4 regions of the Pelosinus baikalensis genome follow, and region 1 is predicted to be linked to each of the others. Evidence: riboswitches for the same ligand, from Rfam matches in the RefSeq annotation. Region 1 holds a riboswitch; each other region holds the start of a gene.
The links. A riboswitch is a leader RNA that binds a small molecule or an ion and turns the genes downstream of it on or off. The one in region 1 is predicted to bind cyclic di-GMP.

Region 1 (4,047 bases):
TCTTGGGCTTTATCACACACACTGCTAAAGGGAGAAGCTTCTTCTATGGTCTTAGAGCTGCCTCCTTACCGCAAACCCCAATTAGGCGCTATTTTTTACCGTTCTCTCATTGATCGCACGATCTTCGTCCTAAAACGGGCAATTATCATGGCAGCACCAGCAGGTGCCATTACCTGGCTGCTTGCCAATATTTACATAGGCGAAATAAGCATCATTGGTCATTTAGCAGCTTGGCTGCAGCCTTTTGCTTACGCCATTGGCCTAGACGGTTTTATTCTTTTAGCCTTCATCCTAGGTCTGCCTGCTAATGAAATCGTTATGCCAATTCTTCTCATGTGCTATTTATCAACTGGTCAAATGATGAAATATGGCACCTTAGAGGAATTACGGGATATACTTATCAATAATAACTGGACTTGGTTAACTGCTGTCTGCACAATGCTCTTTTGCCTGCTTCACTGGCCTTGCACCACAACCTTGCTATCCGCTTATAAAGAAACAGGCAGTAAAAAGTGGACCTTTTTGACTTTTCTGATTCCTACTATCATTGCGTTCACGGTATGCTTTTTAGTAGCTCAGTCAGCACGATTGCTCAACTTAGTATAGAGAATGCATGGTCATTACAGACAGAAAGCAGGCTGCTGTGAACTAAATTTAGCAGCCTGCTTTAGTTTTAGTAAGGAGTACTACTCATTATTTCATCTTGCTGACACTGCATATCGATAACGCTTTGCCCTATCTTTACGAGTAAAGTCAGCAATTGTCCCATCGAATGATTGTTGGTGGGCTGCACTAATTTTAGCAATGTTAGAATAGTTAATCATTCCTCTTCCTTCTCTTCTTGATTCATCACGTGCTCTAAAAAAATATTATAACATTCAGTATGATTTTGCATAAATTTTACGAGCAATTGAATCGATTTGATCGTTTGTTTAGAAAGATAATGCTCCATAGCCTCTGCTTCTGCTGCTATATCACAATCAGCACAAATCAAAGTGAGAAATTCCTGCAATATCTTATTTCTCTCGACTAAGAAGTTTCCCGTTTTTTTTCCTTTATCAGTCAGATCAATAATACCGTAGCGTTGATAATTTATATATTGTCCAGCTTTTAATTTGCGTAACGCTTTACTTACAGAGGGCAGCGATACATTCAATTTTCGGCTTATATCGGTAACCCGCACAATATCATTATATAAAGAAAAGCGATATAATTCTTCTAAATAATCTTCCAAACTGGGTGATAGCATAACAGCCGCCTCCCGTACGTTAGAAACCCACTATTTACTTCTATGATGATATCGTAAAAAATATACCAATCTCTAAAATTATTTTTATTTTTCTTCAAATTACGACATAATTCGCCCTTTTCATGTGGTATTATTTTGTTTTAATACTACAATTATTCTTATTTTCTTAAATTATATATTGGCAAACTTACTGAAAGGTAAGGACGCAAAGCTATAGGGTCTAAGGATTTACAATCTATGATCGCCACGCTGCATATGATGAAAAGCTTAACTGCCTCATATCTGCGGTTAAGTTTTTTTTGTGTGATTTCTCTCCCTCGTATATACTAGGTAAAGCATGTATTACTGATTTTTTTGAAAATAAAGGAGCTCTCATTTTGCGACAGATTAGGTTAACGGAAGTACACCCAGGTATGATATTAGCACGAAACCTTTACAGCAGAAAAGGACATATCTTGCTTGCTTCAGGAGTCAGGCTAACGGAAGTCTATCTTCACAAGTTACGAAGGTTGAAAGTAAAAACGCTCTTTATTCACGACGAAAGATATGCAGATATCGCGATTCCAGAATATTTATCTATAGAAACTCAGCAACGAGCCTTCTCTATATTAAGTTCCACTATGGAAAAAATTCATAATAAAGAAGCCTTTGCCATAGACTCCATCAGTTCTATTGCCTCTGATATCGTTGAAGAATTAATTATTCAACCCTCCATAAGCATCCAATTAACTGGAATTGCAACTCATGATGACTATACCTTAGATCACTCCTTAAATTGTGCTATTTATGCTGCTTTATTGGCTCATTCTTGTAGTTTTTCCATTCCCCAAATCAAAGAAATCACCTGTGGTGCCCTACTTCATGATGTCGGCAAAATGAACGTCGATAAAAAAATCATCAATAAACCGGATCGCTTAACGGAAAAAGAATTTGGCATTATTAAGCAGCATCCACAATCTGGATTTAATTTATTGGTAAAAAAACGCTGGGAATTATCAAGCCTTGTTGCTCACATGGCATGGCAGCATCACGAAAAAATAGATGGTACAGGATATCCGCGAGGACTTCAGGGCGAAGAAATTCTAAATTATGCCCGTTTATTGGCAATTACCGACGTGTATGAAGCGATTACAGGGTGCCGTCCATACCGTAAAGCTATGAATTTGGAAGAGGCATATGATATTATTCATTCTGGTTTAGGAACTGCTTTTGACGAGCATTTCGGCAAAATATTCTTATCTAAGATGGCTTTGTATTTTCCAGGAATGGAGGTCTTGCTAAATACAGGGGAAAAGGCTATTGTAGTCTCTTTATTGGAAAATACCCCTCGCCAGCCGATGATCCGTCTTATTGCCTACCCTGATGGAACCGCCTATTCTCCACCTATAGAAATTAACCTAGCAGAAAATGCCCATCTTTCCATTGTAAGCGCATCCCATATCTAACGATATAAATAGAGGGAATCCTTGTGTCCATCAAGGATTCCCTCTATTTATATCGTTTTTTCACATTCTACCCTAACGGCTTGACCAGACAAGCTAAGGCAATGGAATTCATCTTTCCCTCTGGTGTCTCAGATCGTGAAGTCATGACAATGGGGTGTGTTGCCCCTAGGACAATACCTGCCATTTTACTTTTAGCAAAATAAATCAGAGACTTTCCTAATGCATTACCAGTCTCAATATTAGGTACCATGATTAGATCAACATTACCTGCTATTTTACTGTCAATCCCTTTGTACTGGGCTGCTTTCTGACTTACTGCCACATCAAGGGCAATCGGTCCTTCTATCAGACTAGCAGGTAAATCTCCATTGCTTCTCATCTCTACTAAAATCTTAGCATCTAACGTGGCAGGCATTTTTTCATTGACTACTTCATTGGCCGTCAACAATGCTACATTAGGAACCACGATCCCCATTCCATGCAGTGCCAATATTGCATTCACCAAGATCTGCTTCTTTTCAAATAAGGTAGGAGCAATATTCATACCTCCATCAGTAATAAATAAAAGCTTTTTCTGACCGGGAACCTCAAAAGCACCTAAATGACTTAATAGCCTTCCAGTACGCAGTCCTTCCCCTTTATGCAATACTGCTCGCAGAAAATCACTACTATTTACTAATCCCTTCATCAGTACTTGAGCTTGACCGTTCTTTACTAAGGAAACAGCTTGCACTATTGCCTTCCCACTGTTTGCCTCATGCAGAATTGGCGTGTCGACAGATAAGCCAACCTCTTCCATTAAAGGCGCAATGAGAGCAGCATCTCCTACTAAAACAGCCTCGGCAATCCCCGCGTCTTGGGCAAGTTTAACGGCCGCCAAGACTCCTTTGTCCTGTGCTACAGCAACACTAATCCTTATTAGGGAACGAGTTTTAAGTTCAGCCATGATTTCATGATAATTAGAATACAAAGGACAACCTCCTAAAAGACCAATATCAGAACTGTTTATTTCATTTATACTGAATACATCTGTACTTCTTCTTCGCCTCGAATTACTCTTAAAGTTCCAAATGCCAATGCTTCTAATTCTTCTTCCCCTGGTATTACAATTACAGGAGCAATAAACTGCACTCGGCTTTTAATAGCGTTAACAATGGGTTCTGAATGAGCAATTCCCCCAGTGAGAATAATACACTCCACTTGACCTGATAATACCGTAGCCATACCTCCAATTTCTTTTGCTACTTGGTAGGAAAGAGCTTCCAATACTAAGCTAGCCTCCCTATTTCCATGAGCGGCCATAGAAAAAGCTTCCCGAATATCAGCGGTACCAAGATACGCATACATTCCACC
Region 2 (4,047 bases), on a different contig from region 1:
TACAAAGAATCTGAAAGATTGATTGCAACAGTAAATAAAATAATAGAGATGGCTGCCAAGAAGAATATCATCATTGTATATATCTAGCCGGTATATGGCTACTGAACGAAACTGTTACCGCTTTCATATTATTGGGGGGAGCTATGGTTGTTACTGGGGTTTATTTGACCAACAAGTTTAAGGTTGTTGTCATTAGTTCCCAATCTAATTAGATGTGCAGTAGTCAATATGTATCAGTTCCCAGTATAAGCGGGATTTTTAGCTAGAGCTGCTCTTGTGCAAGAGCCAAATCATCCGGTTTATCGTTCGTGGCGACATATTCGTAAGTATGGGGGACGTCCATTGAAAGAGGACTGATATACTAACATGCAAATGTTTTGTTGGCTCCGAGCTGAATTGATGGCGAACTTCGGCTAGGCAACAACTCCCTAGGGCCTACCGAGTAGTAGGGGGAATGACTGGATAAATGTCGATTATATAGCAACAAAAAGCTCCGCTCAGCCTGTTCAGGCAATAGAAATGTTCAACTCCAATCATATTAAGCATGAAAAATATTGATATGGCCATTGAGGAGACGTTTAACAATAAAGGTAGATTTATCTCAGTGTTTTAGCAAGTCAAGTAGTGGTAAATCAATCATTATTGCCAGCACAGAGGGTAACTAATCTATACCTAGTTATGATGATATAAAGATCGGATTAAATATCAAAAGGAAGGGACTGGTGGAAAGTGAATGACGGAATTAACAAGATTATAGAGCAAAATATTAAAAGGGCAATGAAACAGGGAGCATTCAACGATTTACCCGGCCAGGGCAAACCTTTGCAACTTACTGATCTCACGTTTGTTCCTCCGGAACAGCGTGGAGCATTTTTGGTTATGCAGAATTCAGGCTCGTTGCCGCCGGAAATGGAGTTGCGCAAAGAAATTACCAGTTTGGAAGAAGAGTTGCAAACTGCTGCTGGGGAAGAAAAAGCTGTTATACAGAAAAAGCTTACGGAAAAGAAAATGTTTTATGACGTTCTGATGGAACGAAGAAAACGCTAGAAATTGAAATAAACGGTTAGTTTTTCAAGATACTGATTAGATGGGTAGCTTCTCTTATTGACATAACGATAAAATATGTTACAATTTCAAGTTATCATTTTTCATAGGGACAAGGAACCTGTCTTGTGTCCCTATACGCTGCATTTCTACGTTCATTGACGAAACAGGTTATAGGGTGTAGAATAGACAATATCGAAAAGAATATTTTGGCAAACCAATTGAAAAGTTGGGACGCAAAGCTATGGGTCTAAAGACGAGTTGTCTATGATTGCCAGGTTGCTAGTGAATCATAAATTAAGTGAATCGTGATGAGTTAATTAGCACTTGCCTTGGGCGGGTGCTATTTTTTATGGCGGGATAGGTAGGTTCAATATAGTAAGTTGGCAATTTTGAAGATAAGTGAAAAATGGATGGGGGAGAATTTTTTTTATGAATTTGCTTACATGGGTGAAGAAAAGTATTCAGGTAAAGGTTACAGCTGTTTTAGTAATTGGGCTATTAGTAACATTAAGCATTCTAGGAGTATGTAATTTCTACAATGCAAAAAGTATATTGGTTTCAGATGCTGAGGAGGATCTTGTCCATCGAGCAAATGCCTATGCTGAAGACATTGGGACGTGGAAAGATACTCGTGAAATTGAGGTTTCCATATTGGCAACGAATCAAAGTGTTGTTAACGGAGATACGCAGGGGGCACTTGCTTATTTAAAAGAAGAGACCAAACGAAATCCTATTTATTCACGGTTTTGGCTTGTAGATGCAAAGGGGCAATCCATTCATACATCAGGGGATAGAACAAATATCGCTGATCGTGAATATTTTAAACAGGTCATGTCAACTGGCAAAGCGACAACTACCGATCCAATTATTTCTAAGGCTGATGGTAAATTGGTGGTATCTGTGGTTGCGCCAATCAAAAAGAATAACCAGATTATAGGGGCTCTTGGCGGTACAGTGCCTATTGATGCTCTCATTTCACGTATTAATCAAATTAAGGTTGCACAAAGTGGTTATGCCTACGTAATTCAGGGTGATGGTTTAACCATCATTCATCCTGATAAAGACCAAATAATGAAGACAAATATATTAAAGGATCCTAATGCAAATGATCAACTTAAAAATGTAATTAATAAAATGGTAAATGCAGAAACCGGAACTGGTAATTACGTAGACGAGGGCATTACGAAGTACATTGCTTTCGCTCCTATTCCTGGAACTCATTGGAGCTTGGGGATCAATGTACCGGAACAAGAAATTCTTGTAAAATTGGCCCCCTTTCTAAGAGCCTCCTTTATTACAATCGGTTTGATTCTTATTGCTGCTTGTGGTTTTGGTATTCTGGTTTCAAGGAATATAACAAAGCCGATTATAAGAATGAATAAAGCAATTGAAAAAATGGCAGAAGGTGACTTAACCTTACAAGTAGCTGCTCTAGGTATGACGGCAGCACAGAGTGCCGATGGTAAAGACGAATTAGATGCAATGGAGATCCATTTTGATACTATGGTAAAAAAAATACGCAGTTTGGTTCAACAAATTGCTACTTCAGCAGAACTGGTAGCAGCATCTTCCGAGGAACTTACGGCAAGCGCAGAACAATCTTCTGTAGCTGCCAATCAAATAGCTGAAACGATAACGGAAGTATCTTCAGGCAGTACGTTTCAAATGCAAGCAGTAGATGTTGCAGAGGATGCTGTTGAAAAGATGTCTGCTAGTATACAACAGGTAGCTGCTCACTCTGGTAATGTAGCAGCTACTGCTGAAAAGACTGCGCTTGCTGCTCAAGATGGTGGTAAGGCAATAGAAGATACTACGAAACAGATGGAGAATATTGAGAAAACAGTAATGAACTCAGCTCAGGTAGTCGAGAAACTTGGCAATCGTTCAAAAGAGATTGGTCAAATTGTGGATACCATTGCTGGAATTGCTGGTCAAACAAATCTCCTTGCATTGAATGCTGCAATCGAGGCAGCACGTGCTGGTGAACAGGGCAGAGGGTTCGCTGTGGTAGCGGAAGAAGTTCGAAAACTAGCTGAACAATCTCAGGACGCAGCAAAACATATTGCAGTACTAATTGGTGAAATTCAAGGTGATACTGAAAAAGCAGTTAACGTAATGGCCGAGGGGACGAATGAAGTCAAGCGAGGTTCAGAAGTAGTTCATATTGCAGGCAAGGCTTTCGGGGAGATATTGAAATTAATTGAACAGGTTTCCAATCAAATCCGAGATATTTCTGCTGCAATTCAGCAGGTAGCAGGTGGCAGTGAGCAAATTGTTTCCTCAATTAAAGAAATCGACAGAATCAATGGTGAGACAACAGGGTATACCCAGACTGTTTCTGCCTCAGCCCAAGAGCAGTCTGCATCAATGGAAGAGATTGCTGCCTCTAGTGAAGCTTTATCTAAAATGTCTGAGGAACTTCGCTCTATTATAGCCCAATTTAAAGTATAAATGCTTCCTTCAAACTACTCATAATCTACCTTGTTAGTAGATTATGGGTAGATTCTCTTTATATTTTGAAATGAAAATTAAATATGGAAAGATTAGGGTTAGATTTTTTATGTGGACACGAACCTATCTCGTGTCCCATTGAAAAGGGATTCACCCCTTGGCTATATGAGGCTGACTAATAGTAATGTCTGCAGATGTTGTAGATTTTTGTCTAAACATATGATATAATTATGTCAATAGCAAGGGCGCTGTTTTCTTATTTAAGAAAAAACAGCGTCTTTTTAGTTTAATTCAGCAAGAAAGGAAGGGGGGAAAGATTTATTTGAAATAAGAAGTTACATGAATGTCTTTATAAATTTTTTAGAGGGAGAGAATTTTTTTATGATGACTGCTGTTGGTGTTATTGTAGTAATTATTACAGTTTACTTTTTGATCAAGCGTTATGATGCGCGATTGGTATTATTAGCTTCTGGTATTATTATGGCTTGTGTGGCGGGGACGCCGATGGTTTCTTTAAATGCTTTTGCAAAAGAAATGACCAATAGTGGG
Region 3 (4,047 bases), on a different contig from region 1:
CGGGCATAATCCAGTCTAAGAGCACAATAACAGGCTCATTAATAATCTGGAATATCTTCCATCCACTTTCACCATCAGCAGCAAGGATCACTTCATATCCCCATTGCTGTACCATTTCTGAAAGGATGGTGCGAATGCTTTTTTCATCATCAATGATTAATACTTTCATTTGACCTCACCTTATTTTTAAAATTATCTTCGGCTCTATACTGCTATTTTACTACTATATAATGATTCGCCTTACTCCGCTAGATCTTATTAGATTTACCTTGCCTTCTACTCTAAAGAGATTTAGTCAAAAAATCAAGGAAATCATGCTTCCACTTTCTTGCTATTTTGGTTTGACGATTATAACTTAACATGTAATCACAAGTGTCCATGAGTAAATAATAAAAACCTCTCTAATATAAAATGTCCCCTACAGAGCAGACACTAAAAAAGTCTCCCCTGTAGGGTCTTTTTATGTATTATAGAAAGGTTTTTTATATTCAGTATGATTTTCTACATTCTAAATTGTCTAACAATCCCTTGAAGTTCTTCTGCCATTTTAGCTAATGCTTGGCTGGATGCAGCAATTTCTTCCATAGATGCCGACTGCTCTTCTGTGGCGGCAGAAACGGTTTGTGTCCTGCCAACCGTTTCTTGACTAATCGTATCAATGTCGTGTACCGATTCCACAATTCGCTTACTGCCAGACGCCATTTCTTCAATAGAAGTTGAAGTCTCTTTTATATGCATCGTTAATTGGTCAATGAGTGCTGATATATCCCTAAAAGCTTGCCCTGCGGTATTAACCACTTGTGCTCCTACATTAACCTCATGGCTGCCTTCCGTCATCGCAACCACTGCTTCTTCGGTATCCGACTGGGTTTCCGTAATTAAATTGGCAATTTTCTTGGCTGCTTCTTGGGATTGCTCTGCCAACTTACGAACTTCCTCCGCAACAACAGCAAAGCCCCTGCCATGTTCACCTGCTCGTGCCGCTTCAATAGCAGCATTTAGCGCCAGAAGGTTGGTTTGAGCAGAAATTCCGGATATCGTATCGACAATCTGTCCAATTTCTTTGGATCGTTCTCCCAATCTCGTCACCACTTGAGCTGACTTAGTCACCGTTTTCTCTACGATTTCCATCTGACTAATTGCCGCATTTACGGCTTGTGTACCATCTTGGGTAGCTTTAGAGGTTTGATCGGATACGCCACTTATGATCGCTGAATTCTCGGCAACTTTCTCAATGCCTGCAGAAAGCTGCTGTACTACAACAGTCGTAACATTCACTGCACTTGCCTGCTGTTCAGCTCCTTGGGCTACTTCACTAATCGTCGCTGCTACTTGATTCGTAGCTTGAGCCGATTGCTCTGCGCTTGCTGTCAGCTCTTCTGACGAGGCAGCAACTTGCTCAGATGAAGATGCTACCTGGCGTACCAAACGCTGCAAGCTGCTAGCCATGCTATTTAATCCGACCCCAATATCACCAATTTCATCCTGGTCTACCACATTAATACTCTCTACCCCAAGATTTCCTTTTTCGATCTCATTTAGAAACATGCAAACGGATTTTAGCCTTCTGGCAATTGCATTGGATAATCTCCAACCTAAGAACAGGCAGAGTAGAACAAAAAATCCTGTTAATGTGAAAATAACGATTCCCGCAAATCCAGCATACTCTTGTCCCTTACGATTCGCCTTTTCACTTTTATCTGACATGAAGTCAGCTAACTCTTTAAGAGTTGAATTGACAATTTCCAGTTTGCCGGCTGCCTGCTGGGTGAAGTAAGCATATGCTTCCTGCTTGCGCCCTTGCTGAGATAATTCGATAGCTTTTTGACGCTCTGTTCGATATTGACCGATTGCTTCTTTTAGCACTACTAACTTTTCCCGTTCGAAGGACCCCAAATTTTGGCTTTCATATGCCTTTAATGTTTGGTCTGTTTCCGTCGACAACGATTTCATCTGAGTGACCAAGACATCTTCTCTTGCTTTATCAAGATTACCAAAAATCATTTCCAGAATCATTCCATGGACGGCTCTAAAATTATGTCGAGTCTCATTTAGCCTTTTAATCGACAACAGATTTTCACTATACATAATTTTCATTTCGTTACTCATTGTGTTTATATAATAATATCCGATAGAACCAACTAAAAGTGTTGCCATTGATATTATTAAAATGATTGCAAGTATTTTCCCCTTAACCTTTAGCTTCACGTAAACCTCCTGAAATATGTAAAATGTAAAAAATATAGCACCAGTCTAAGATACGCTGGTGCTAATTACAATTCTACATTGAATCGGCAACCTGGCAATCATAGGATATCTTCCCTTAGACCCACGGCTTTGCGTCCTTATCTTTGGATAAGTTTGCCACAATATATTTTTCCATTTAATATTACATTATATTACATAAACTGTCAACATATGCCAAACTTTTTAGAACGTTAGGGATATATAATTATTTACTATGTTTTCGACTCAAAAGAAAAGCTGTAATAACAGCCGTTAACGGTATAGAGCAAATAAGTCCGATACTTCCCGTGAGAGCCCTTGTAATTTCTGTTGCAACAATATTCAAATTCATAATGCGCATGAAAGACACATTATCTTGTGATGCGATCAAAAATACCAGCGGCAAAGAGCTGCCTGTATAAGCCAGGATCAAGGTATTTGCCATAGTTCCCATAACATCGCGTCCAACATTGATACCCGAGTTGAATATTTCTCTAAATCCATAATGAGGACAGGACTGTTTGATTTCATATTGAGTCGATGCAATGGATATGGTAACATCCATAACAGCACCTAATGATCCTAAAATAATGCCTGCAAATAATACTTCTTGGAAGTTCATAAAGGTGAGGGTCGTAACCTTTAGCATCATTGCTTCTTCACTATCTAACCCCGTCAGATGCATCCAAGAAATGGAGATAGCGGCTAATACACCGGCAATCAATACGCCACCAACGGTTCCTAAAATAGCACCCCAGGTCTTTGAGTTCCAGCCACTAATGGTAATTTGAGTAATGGCTGTAATCACTGCGCAAACAAGCATCGTGGCAATGATAAAGTTCCAATGGTAATTTAAGATCAAGGGAATCATACCTTTAAGAATAATAACTACTGAAAAGCAAATAACAAAAATAGTTTTGATGCCTATGGTCTTCCCTAGAATTAATAAGGATAAAATAAAAAGACCAACTAGAATATACGTGGGAAAAAGACGATTATAATCCGCAATATGATACTGTTTTTCATTTTGCACATCACTCACTGCAAGAATAATTTTATCACCAGGGCTGGGATTAATATCAAATAAAGGTTGATTCGTAATATAGTTAATGCTTTGCACTTGCTTGCCGGACTCTGCCCCTGATGTGAGCAGGATTGTAACTAAACTTTTACTGCTGATACCCACTTTTTTATTGGGTGCTACATCCAGTGATTGTATCGACAGCACTACACCATTCACATACTCAATTGGTTGTGTATTGTTGCCTGCCGCCAAGACAGGCACCGAACTAAAAAGTAGACAGGCTATGAGAGTCACTAGAATATATCTGGGAGAAATTCGCTGTAATTTCATAAAGATAATCTCCTTACTATTTTAAAATATAAGCTCTACGGTGTCGTTTGATGCTTTTAATCCTTGCATTTTAACACTTGTATTGAAAATATACAAGATCCTATTAATACTTCCAAGTAAATCTACTTAATAAATAAGACCCTACAGATTATTTTGTCTGTAGGATCTTATTTACATTTCACTTCATGCTTTTGCTAACTGTATGGTCTCGATAAATTGTTTGGCCTTTGTTGTAATAGAAGTATAATCGCCAGTTTTGGCTCCTCCAGTAAGATTACTACCTACCCCCACTGCTACGCAGCCAGCCGTAATCCATTCCTTCCACTACATCCCTAATGGACATTGCACCCGGCATTATTGGCACGCGATACCGATTGCATAGTTTAACAGTGTCTACATTCAGACAAGGAGACACAACATCTATAAACGAAATTTGGAAACAATTACCTGCAATTCACCCGCCATAT
Region 4 (4,047 bases), on a different contig from region 1:
ACTCTACTACTTGGCTTCCTAATTCAAGAGCGGGATCTTGCTTAATAATCGTATTAGGTTCTAACACTTTTTTATTCTTACTGATAATCCGTATATCTGAAAGAGAAGGATTATTTTTTCCAAAAATTTGGACGATAATCTCCCTGTCTAGAATCTCTGTCGTAATATAAATATTAGAATCTGTTGTATTTTTAAATTTAAAATCCAAAAGGTTATCTGCAACAGCAGCATCTTGCCCTAAAGGGACATAGGCTGGCGGGCGAAAATGTGATGTTCGTTCTTCAATACTCATATTCGCTAATAACGCTGCGTTATATAAAGTACTACTTACTTGACATACACCTCCACCCCAATCCAAAACTAGTTTACCATCAACAAGAACAGGAGCTTCCTTGTAACCATTTTCCGATAGACGTTCCCCTACATTTTTATTGAAAGAAAAAACTTCATCTGGACAAACTAAAATGTGATTCACATTCTTAGCAGCAAGGCTAATATTTTTAGAACGATTTTCATTATAAGGATCAAACTCTGTGGTGTATATAGAAAGTAAACTATCAACTTCAGCTAAATCCTTCAATGAAATTTTAGGAGTTATTTCATTAACCGTTAATTCAAGAGTAAAAGGAATACAAGTATGTATAATAGCATTTAAATCAAGCCAGGTTTTTTCTAAATCAACTTTATGACCATTTTTTTCAGGCTGAATATTAACATTCGAATTTTGATATATCAGTGAAGCATCTTCTGGGTTACTATTGATAGAATCTGCAATTCTATTAAGAATTGCTTCTAACTTAACATGATTATAATGTAAAGACAACGGAATCGTATATCCATAATTTACAGCTATAAATTTTTCTTGTAAACGTTTAGCTATATTGCCAAGACGACCTATATTATAAGCTTGCTGCACAAGATCATCTGCATTGATTTCTAGATCAATGTCATTTGCATTAATCGGCCATTTTTGCGTCTTATACGTTAAATAATTTGGTGAATTAGCTATTTGATTTTTGATATTTATAATAATTTCACTTTTTGCTTCATCAATTGATAGTCCCCCCACAGGAATATCGCCTATAAAAACACCTTCATAGATACTATCACTGACATCAAACGCTGTAGTGGTGGCAATGAATCCAGTTAAGCTAAATAATATAATAATGCTAAGAAAAAGCATTATATTTTTAGCACGATGATTTATTGTAATTTTCATAGTTAGTAACTCCATTCCAATTATTCGATTAGCTAGCAAGAGAGCAAATCCCCGCCAATAGCGGGGATTTGTTCGTAACATGATAATAAAAACCACCATAATTGGAGAGATATCGATTTTTATTTTATTGAATATTCATTGTTAATTCTACAAAACTACCCGTTAGTTTTGCTTTTTGCAACACTTCCTCAGTAATTTCACCACCTTCCTCTACGATTAACATACCATTATCAGTTTCAATACGGCGACTAGCTTTTTTACCAAGTAAGTATTTACGATTTTTTTCGTCAAACTTTCTAGCAGAATCATCATTAGCAGCTACCTTTACATCTTCTGGTTCTTTAACTTGAATAACAGGTGGTTTCACTTCAGAAGCTACAGAAGTGCTTACTGGAGGTATTGCAATATTAGTAGTTGTTGATCTTTCTGCTACCGTTTCATGATCATCTGAAACAAAAAGCACGTCTTTACCAAAAGTTAAAATTTGCTTTGCCTCAATGCTCGTAGTTCCACCATTAAGATCCTCTATTTCACAAGATACAATTTTCCCTGAATTATCAACAAAAAACTCCGTTACTTTACCTTGAATTCGACCATTTTTAGTCAGCACTTTAGTCCCAATAATTTTTAGATCAGCCACAATTAGCTTCTCAACTTCCGGTGCATCTGTTAACGTTAATATTGCATCACTATTCTCTATCGTTATTGCGTATTCTCCTAACCCAGTAGCAGCTGCCAAAGGCAAAAATTTAGCCCCCCAATACCATTTGGAATCATCAATTAGTATCGTTACAGATCCATCTGCAGGATTAATAAGAAGACTTTTAACTGTTCCAAGCTCTGTACCCTCAACGATGCTAATAACTGGCAATCCAATAATTTCAACACTTTTTTTCATGAATAGCGCCCCTTAATTATCATTTAATATCCTCTTATCATTCATCGAAGCAGTTAGTCAATTTCTTAACCTTATTTATAGCACTCTTCCCACTTCGCCAAGAGCATTTTACCTCTGTATTCTTACCAATCGTTCTAAATTTCCCGCTATTAGTATCTCTATTGATTGACTATAATTTACTAATCTAGTCGCTAATTTAGAAAAATACATAAAAAATAGCACCTACCTATAATGCACTGTGCTAATTACAATTCTTAATTGAATCGGCAACCTGGCAATCATAGGATATATATATCCCTTAGACCCATAGCTTTGCGTCCCCACCTTTGGATGAGTTTGCTAAATATTCATTTTGTTTAATTCTATATAATATGAAATATAACGTCAACAGAAGTTCATCATTTATTTTTACACATCCCAATTGTGCTATTTAGAAGTATATTGTAGATTTACGTAGAATTTCGCCACTCGCGAAATTCAGAATCAATTTCTTTTAGTACGGTCCCCGGAATATTCTTAAAAGAAATATCCCCTAAGCGATTCTGAAGTAAAATATTCTTTACTATACGTAAATAGGCAATTGTTTTAATGAATTCCAAATCAAACATAGTGTTTTTTTGTACTCCTGGAAGCTTTCTGCCCTCACAAAAAACGTGAATTGCTTCATTATATTGACCACTATTTTTTAATATAGTGCCGATTTCCATTACCAAAAATGGTGCCGCTTCACTATTCGGATATAAAATCAAAGCTTGGCGAAAAACCTTAAGGGCTTGAATGAAATTGCGCTGTTCTTTATATATAAATGCAGAATCAATTAAACCGTCTAAATCCTTTGAAGAAGAGTCAAACACATTAATGGGCACCTGTAATTCATCTTCAACTTGTACCATCTCACTTTTCTCCTCTAACTCCACATTCTGATTTTCATCTTTCAGCTCATAGACCTCTTCTAGCTCTTCATTCTTGTCTATTAGTTTGACAATTTGTTTCTCTGATGTGGAAGCAGGATCTAGCTGGTCTACTATATGTATGTCAGAAACTGCTATATCAACAGATAACACTTCAGTTTCTAAAGCCATTACATTATTAGCATCATCTTCCTTTGGCATCACAGACCTTACAGAAGAGCTAGCTACAATAGGTATTGGTACGGCTGCAGCTATTATGATTTCTGGTTTTTCCCATAACACTCCATATTCTGAAGATTCAGCTTCCTTTATTATATTTTTTGTCTCAGACTCTCCTTTATTTTCTTCAGAATACATTTTAAATTTTTCATTATACTGTGCAATGCTAAATGCAAAGACGACTGTAGTGATTGTTAATATGCCTACAGTTCCTACTACACCAACAAATCCAATAATAATACGTGGCAGAATAATATTGACTAAAAGCGCACAACACACACATAAAATAAGAGGTTTTACATTCAGCTGAATATTTAATAGCTTATTCGTTAACACGTATATAAGATATGCAGAAATGACTATGGATAATGACGTAATTATGATATATTGCATCAAACCCCACCATAAATAAATTATTTGAAAATCAACATTCTAATTGTGAAAATTTTGTAGAATAATGTGATATGTCCTTATATTATATACTCATCTTATAAATTCCTCTTTTTGCTATCAATAATTACTAAGAATTTCAAATACGTCGACCTTGCTGTCCACTTATTTTGGAAATAATACGTTTCTTTCTAGGTTCATGACATAAGATACAATAGCCTTTTTCCAACGATTGTTGTCTTAATAATAAAGGAACGCTTACTAAGCTTTGCTGATTGACAGATAGCATCCCATCGCGTTTACCCCATATGTATCCACTTAACAGCGCAATTACCATGATTATTCCTGTCCATAACATTATAATCTCCCTTTCTGATAATACAATATTGTACTATAGAATACAACGGCGC

Region 2: another riboswitch for cyclic di-GMP. It lies ahead of LMF89_RS16110 (methyl-accepting chemotaxis protein); the one in region 1 lies ahead of LMF89_RS20885 (HD-GYP domain-containing protein).
Region 3: another riboswitch for cyclic di-GMP. It lies ahead of LMF89_RS26130 (methyl-accepting chemotaxis protein); the one in region 1 lies ahead of LMF89_RS20885 (HD-GYP domain-containing protein).
Region 4: another riboswitch for cyclic di-GMP. It lies ahead of LMF89_RS03715 (PRC-barrel domain-containing protein); the one in region 1 lies ahead of LMF89_RS20885 (HD-GYP domain-containing protein).

What each region holds. Positions count from the first base shown of each region.
Region 1 is NZ_JAJHJB010000041.1:21,151-25,197, reverse strand. Features, by position in the region: gene LMF89_RS20895 (nucleoside recognition domain-containing protein) at 1-606, shown strand, start outside; gene LMF89_RS25935 (hypothetical protein) at 699-824, opposite strand; gene LMF89_RS20890 (metal-dependent transcriptional regulator) at 821-1,249, opposite strand; cyclic di-GMP riboswitch class I at 1,420-1,506, shown strand; gene LMF89_RS20885 (HD-GYP domain-containing protein) at 1,627-2,694, shown strand; gene LMF89_RS20880 (phosphate acyltransferase) at 2,762-3,664, opposite strand; gene buk (butyrate kinase) at 3,709-4,047, opposite strand, start outside.
Region 2 is NZ_JAJHJB010000024.1:29,713-33,759, forward strand. Features, by position in the region: gene LMF89_RS16105 (DnaJ family domain-containing protein) at 730-1,047, shown strand; cyclic di-GMP riboswitch class I at 1,246-1,331, shown strand; gene LMF89_RS16110 (methyl-accepting chemotaxis protein) at 1,477-3,498, shown strand; gene dcuC (C4-dicarboxylate transporter DcuC) at 3,880-4,047, shown strand, end outside.
Region 3 is NZ_JAJHJB010000002.1:303,343-307,389, forward strand. Features, by position in the region: gene LMF89_RS02910 (GGDEF domain-containing response regulator) at 1-169, opposite strand, end outside; gene LMF89_RS26130 (methyl-accepting chemotaxis protein) at 502-2,208, opposite strand; cyclic di-GMP riboswitch class I at 2,291-2,376, opposite strand; gene LMF89_RS02920 (YibE/F family protein) at 2,453-3,580, opposite strand; partial or broken gene LMF89_RS02925 (beta/alpha barrel domain-containing protein) at 3,764-3,998, opposite strand; gene LMF89_RS02930 (methyl-accepting chemotaxis protein) at 4,001-4,047, opposite strand, start outside.
Region 4 is NZ_JAJHJB010000003.1:142,885-146,931, forward strand. Features, by position in the region: gene LMF89_RS03710 (VanW family protein) at 1-1,219, opposite strand, end outside; gene LMF89_RS03715 (PRC-barrel domain-containing protein) at 1,344-2,117, opposite strand; cyclic di-GMP riboswitch class I at 2,380-2,468, opposite strand; gene LMF89_RS03720 (tetratricopeptide repeat protein) at 2,567-3,640, opposite strand; gene LMF89_RS03725 (hypothetical protein) at 3,777-3,995, opposite strand; gene LMF89_RS03730 (UbiA prenyltransferase family protein) at 3,995-4,047, opposite strand, start outside.